2 regions of the Lactobacillus sp. C449L genome follow, and region 1 is predicted to be linked to the other one. Evidence: predicted binding sites of a transcription regulator. Region 1 holds the regulator's gene; the other holds the start of a gene.
The links. Region 1 encodes LexA, which represses DNA repair genes until DNA is damaged. Its sites were predicted from a motif close to CNAACANNTGTTNG; they were not measured.

Region 1 (3,148 bases):
TGATCGCCAAGTTTCCAGGCTCCCCAAGCTAAAAATGGCAGCGGGATTAATGCCACTATAGTCAAGCGCCAATCAACAAAAATAACCATCGCAAACATAGTTGATACACTCATTAAGAGCGAATCGACTAAAGTTAAAACTCCTTCACCAGCAACTTCTTGGATAGCTGAAACATCATTTGTTGCATGGGCCATTAAATCACCAGTTCGATGGCGCTGATAAAAGGTTCGATCCATTTCCATAAAATGGCTGAAAAGTTTCGAACGCATTTGGAATTCAAGTTCGGCAGCCCCACCCCATATTTGTCTACGCCAAAAATAGCGGAATCCATATAGTAGTATGGCCGAAAAGATAATCGCTAAAATTAACATTCCGTATTCTTGCCAAGAAATATGTCCGCGTTCCAGTTGATCAGCCATTAAACCTAAAATTCGGGGTGGAACTAAGTTAATTATTGAAGTCAGAGCTAAGAAAGTTACACCAATTAAATAGCGTTTTTTCTCTTTTTTAAAAAACCATCCCAGTTTAAAAAATATGCCCATTGTTCACCTGTCTTTCCAAAATAAAAGGCGGAGAAAAACCCCGTCTTTTTTCAATCTAGCAAGATTAATTATTCTGATGTTTCATCATGTTCATCACTTGGTTAACCTTCTTGGCCGAAGGTTTTTGTCCCATTTGTGACATCATGGCAACAATCATATCCTCACTGATTGGTGGATTATCTTTAAAGTACTTCTTCATGTAAGATCTTGCACCATAAAAACCGCCTACCAAGCCGATTAATAGTGCCGCAACAATTAATACAATCGCTAATGCTAAATTCATAAAACATTCACCTCAATTTGTCCAATAGATATATCTTACCTAAAATTTAATTAGATTAAAAGGGATAAATCAGTCTTTTCTTAAACCTTTTTTACGCTGAGCTTTTTTAGCCTTCTCAGACGTTACTTCATTGCCATTCTTGTCGATAATAACCAGATTTTCAACATCTTGTTTAAAACCGGCACGGAAGTTCTTAATGAACTTCTTATGGAGTTCTTCACGTTCTTTTTCTTCTTCAGCGGTCAAACCTTCAGCTTCCTTTTTATGATATAGTTCATTAATCCGGTTGATCATCTTTTTTTCATTATCTTCAGTCATTTTTGCACCTCTTATTCTAAAAAGTCTACCCTATTTTTGATCAGAAAAAAAGTTTATTATACTTAGAACGCTTGTTTGTATTTGCTTCAAACTTCTGCTAGAATGAACTTATACGATGATTGATTATTTTTTGGAGAAACAAATGACTAGTAAACAAAACTCGAAGCAATTACAAATTTTGCATTACATATATGATACAGTTGAAAAACGCGGATTTCCGCCAACTGTTCGCGAGATCTGTCAAGGCGTTGAACTTTCTTCCACTTCAACCGTTCACGGTCACCTCTCGCGACTAGAAAGAAAAGGTCTCATTGTCAAAGACGCAACTAAGCCCCGCGCGTTAGAAATAACGGAAGAAGGTAAAAAAGCAATCGGCATTAAACCAGCTGAAATACCGGTGGTTGGAGTTGTAACCGCTGGACAGCCAATCTTAGCCGTTGAAGACATCGAAGATTACTTTCCTCTACCACCCGATTTAGCTAACGATGCTGGTGACCTTTTCATGTTACGTGTTCGCGGGGAGAGTATGATTAATGCTGGCATTTTGAATGGCGACAATGTTATTGTTCGTAAACAAACAACAGCAACTAATGGCGAGATTGTTGTTGCAATGACAGATGAAAACGAAGCTACTGTCAAGCGTTTCTACAAAGAGAAGGACCATTTTCGTTTACAACCCGAAAACGACACCATGGCTCCAATTATTCTTACTAGAGTATATATCGTCGGTAAAGTCGTTGGTCTTTATCGAAATAATATAATTTAATCACTGTAACAATGTATTTTAGTCATTTAGATGAAACCAGAAACTACTTAACCTATAGGTTGAGTAGTTTTTAGAACCTAAATTACTAAAGTAAAAACTTAAGGTTGATTATAGAAAAATTATTTTTCCACATTCATTAGCAAAAAGCAATTCACAATCTTATTAATAAGTTTCTATAATACAATCGTTTAAACTAAAGCAATTCCATTCAAACATTGTGAATCAATCTACTGTTCCACTTGCGTTTCACAAGGCTGTTTTTCACAAAGTAAAAATTATAATTTGTCAATTACTGTTGCTGCCAAGTTTAACGCCATTTCATGTGCATCTCTACCCCAGTCACGTTCTCGATGATTCTCTAAATCATTAAGCGAATCAGCAGTAAACAGAATTTGTGCAAAATCTGCTTGCCGAAATTGTGCACACGCAGCCATTGCGGCACATTCCATTTCAACGCAAGCAGCACCAAGTTCCTTAAACTGCTTGACCTTCTTGGCTGTTTCCCTGAAAAAACCATCGGTCGTCCAAGTCATGACTACCTTAACTTTAAAGTTATTTTGCTCCATTAGCTTTTCGGCTTTAGTCAAAAACTCTGAGCTAAGGTCCACAAAATTACCAGGTGCCATGTAATGAAACGACGTGCCTTCATCTCGAATAGCTTTAGTCGGAACTAGAAAATAGTTTTCTGGCAAATCATCAAGTGTCCCTGTTGATCCGATTGCCAGAATCTGCTTGACACCATAGCTAATGAGCCAGTCTAATAATTCAACCGCAGCTGGAGCACCAAGCATTGCCTGACATAAAGTGATTTTCCCTTTTGGCAATTCCACCTCATAAATTAATATCTTTTTTCCAAAGCAATCAAAGTGTCCCATGACTTGGTGCGGGTGTTGGGCTAAAAAGCCATCAATTGCTTCTTGTGTTAAAAAGGCAAAGAGCAATTTTTCATGAAAGTGATAATGCGTTTCATTTCTTTCGTGATTCGGTTCTAAAACCGCATGCGGAGTAGAATCAAAATCTAATAAAAATGGTTTACTCATCAAATTACCTCCAAATTAAGATATTGACTAAAATGCTATCATAAAAAATGCAAAAAAAGAACCATCCTTCATAAGAAAGATGGTTCTTTTTTAACAGTGAATTAACGACGCTTCTCGGCAATTCTTGCAGATTTACCGTGACGGTCACGTAAGTAATAAAGCTTAGCACGACGAACACGACCGTGACGTAATACTTCAA
Region 2 (3,148 bases), on a different contig from region 1:
ACCGCAGGTTTTGCAAAGGCAGGCGACACACTATGTTTCCGCAAAAGCTCAGGCTGCTCTGATAACTAAATTACAAAATGAGAACTTGCTAACTGATGATGAAGTAGCTACGTTTCGCCGCGGGCGTAATTCGAAAACTCATACCAAAGCTAAAAATACCAGCTTAGCAACCTATCAGTTATCCACAGGTTTTGAAGCAGTGTGGGGTTATTTGGAGTTGCTAAACAAAAAAGAACGCATTGCTGAATTAACGCAATGGTGCATTATTGCTGTTGAAAAAGGAGATCTTGATGAATATGACTTCGAATGATAGTGACTTTGTCTTTGGCAAGCATGCCGGGCTTGATTTTTTGAGCACGCAAGAAGCGGAGCGAATTAACAAGATTTTTTTGCAACAAGGTGTTCAAGAAAGTTTTGCTAATGAAGTTTATGGCTTAGCTAAAAAGAAAGGGCTGGTTGTTCAGGCTGTTCCCAAAAACAAACTGGACCGTCTTGTTCAAGGAGGCAATCATCAGGGACTAGTTTTGACGGTAGCTAGTTTTGAATATGCTAATTTGGAGAATTTATTAGACAAGTTTGACCAGGAAGAAAAACAACCCTTTTTATTAATGCTTGATTCAATCGAAGATCCGCATAACTTAGGTTCAATATTAAGAACCGCTGATGCTACAGGTGTTGATGCGATTATTATACCTAAACGTCATGCCACTGGTTTGACTTCAGTTGTTGCTAAAACATCGACTGGAGCAATTGATCACGTTCCGGTTGCTCGAGTTAACAATTTGGTACAAACAAGTAATGAATTAAAAAAACGGGGCTACTGGCTTTTTGGTACTGATATGAAGGGCATCGATTACCGTAAGTGGGATAGTAATGGCAAAACAGTTTTAGTTATTGGTAACGAGGGTAAAGGTATTTCGCGTTTACTTAAAGAACAGATGGATCAAATGCTGACTTTGCCAATGGTGGGGCACGTCCAGTCACTTAACGCGAGTGTCGCAACAGGGGTATTACTTTATCAGATGTTAAATAGTCGTAATCCTATTAAATAAAAATCACGAATCACTTTGAATTGTATAAAAGGTCAAAGTGATTTTTTGTGTACCAAATTTTTATAATTTTTTTGAAAAATGGGCATTTAGACATAATGAACATTATGTTTTTACCAAGAAAACACAAAATTTGCATTGCGTAGATTGAACGCGGGTTCGATATTTTGAGACAACCAAGCTTTGTATTCTGCACTCTGAGTGCTTTTTAAAAGCACTGAAAGGGAGCGAAAAGAGTGAATAATTCTCAATTAACAGCTGATCTGGAAAGTGGATATATTGAGCAAATCAAAGCAGGAAAAACGGATGCACTCAAAAACCTGTGTAATTTATATCGGCCGTTAATTAATAGTGTTAAGCGCAAATATTATGTGCGCAGTTATGATAGCCAAGACTGGGATCAAGACGCCATGATTATTTGCTATGCTGCAGTTATGAATTTTGACCAAGCTAAAGGTAAGTTTTCTAGTTATTATAAAACGCGATTGCTAAATCATGCTAAGAGTCTAGTTAGGTATGAGACAGCTTACAGAAGAAAAGCACTTTCGCAGTCGGTTTCACTAGAATCTGCGGTGGAATGTGGATTAAGACCATTATGTAATTCTTGCTCGATCACATCAGAAATTCCAATGAGTGAAAGTCTGGAAGAATTAGTTAGCAATTTATCTCAAATGGAAAACATGGCTTTGTTAATTGTTTTAGGAGTCTATCAAAGCGATGAAGTAATGAAACGGCTAAAAATTAGTCAATTGGCTCTTGCAAGGGCACGAGCGCGCTTATTTCGCAAAATGAGAAGTGTACTGTCGAAATAGCCTATGTATAAGTTGAAAAAGCTAAAGAGAGTTATAATTAACTATGTAGAATTATTTTTAGGAGGTAGTTAAGATGACTGAAGAATTTAAAACTGCATTGTTAGATCGTCACATGAAAGAAGTATTTGACTGGAGCGATTCTGATCTTCCAGTTAGAGATGCACTTTGGGATTATTTTATGGAAAAAAACGGTAGAGATACCATTAAAACGGAAGAAGACATGCTTCCGTTCTTAGATGATTCCGACGACAAAATCAAATCTTTTGTAAATGAAAATCTTAAAAAGTAAATCCGACTTTACATTGTTCTACGTCCGGTAATCACGCATATAGATTGATTACTAAAAAAGCAGTTGCATATAACCGTAGCTGCTTTTTATTTTTTGAGAATTCAAATTTTGATAACTTAAAAAAGCAAGTCATTGCCTAAACTGGCTTTTTTTGCTAAAATACAATAGTTTGGAAGTGAGATTATGGCAGTGAAAAAAGCGTCTCTAGCCTGCAGTATCTGCGGCTCGCGTAACTATTCAATCACCGCAAGCAAGAATCGCACTCAGCGGCTTGAATTAAAAAAATTTTGTAAGCATTGCGGAAAGATGACTTTACACAAGGAAACGAGGTAAGAAATAATTGATTAAGTTCTTTAAGAGCGTAGCTCAAGAAATGCGATTGGTAACTTGGCCAACCGCCAAGCAGAATCGCCACGATACCGGAACGGTGATTACAACTTCAATTTTATTTGCTTTGTATCTTGGTTTACTGGACCTATTATTTAGCAGTTTAACGCAGATAGTTATGTAAATAGAAATGTTTTTTTATTCGTGATATAATATAATGAGTTAGAAAAGGACCTCTTACTTGGAGGTTTTTTTGTTTGCCAAAATAAAAGGAGAAATTTAGTAATGGTTGAAACAACAAAAAAACAATGGTACGTGCTTCATACCTATTCAGGATATGAAGACAAGGTCAGATCAGATTTACTTTCTCGAGCTCAAAGCATGGGGATGCAAGACTACATCTTTCGTGTGATGGTTCCAGAACAAGAAAAGATCGAGAAAGTTAACGACAAGAAAAAAGAAGTTGAAGAAAAGATTTTTCCTGGTTATGTTCTCGTTGAAATGGTCATGACCGACGAAAGTTGGTTTGTTGTTCGTAATACGCCGAACGTTACTGGTTTTGTTGGCTCGCATGGTGGTGGTTCAAAGCCTTCGCCACTGCTTGAAGAGGAAGTCAATCGACTTTTGCGTCAACAAGGCGAGCCTGCTAAACGTCCCCAAATCAATTTTGA

Region 2: a site for LexA is predicted at 1,198-1,211, ahead of AC2JF9_RS07415 (sigma factor). Genes of this name have one in related genera too.

What each region holds. Positions count from the first base shown of each region.
Region 1 is NZ_JBWXGA010000001.1:106,869-110,016, reverse strand. Features, by position in the region: gene AC2JF9_RS00595 (ABC transporter ATP-binding protein) at 1-542, opposite strand, end outside; gene AC2JF9_RS00590 (YneF family protein) at 607-825, opposite strand; gene AC2JF9_RS00585 (DUF896 domain-containing protein) at 895-1,143, opposite strand; gene lexA (transcriptional repressor LexA) at 1,286-1,909, shown strand; gene AC2JF9_RS00575 (nucleoside phosphorylase) at 2,185-2,952, opposite strand; gene rplS (50S ribosomal protein L19) at 3,051-3,148, opposite strand, start outside.
Region 2 is NZ_JBWXGA010000005.1:51,741-54,888, reverse strand. Features, by position in the region: gene AC2JF9_RS07425 (Mini-ribonuclease 3) at 1-310, shown strand, start outside; gene rlmB (23S rRNA (guanosine(2251)-2'-O)-methyltransferase RlmB) at 297-1,052, shown strand; gene AC2JF9_RS07415 (sigma factor) at 1,286-1,861, shown strand; gene AC2JF9_RS07410 (P8 family protein) at 1,935-2,150, shown strand; gene rpmG (50S ribosomal protein L33) at 2,334-2,483, shown strand; gene secE (preprotein translocase subunit SecE) at 2,491-2,661, shown strand; gene nusG (transcription termination/antitermination protein NusG) at 2,763-3,148, shown strand, end outside.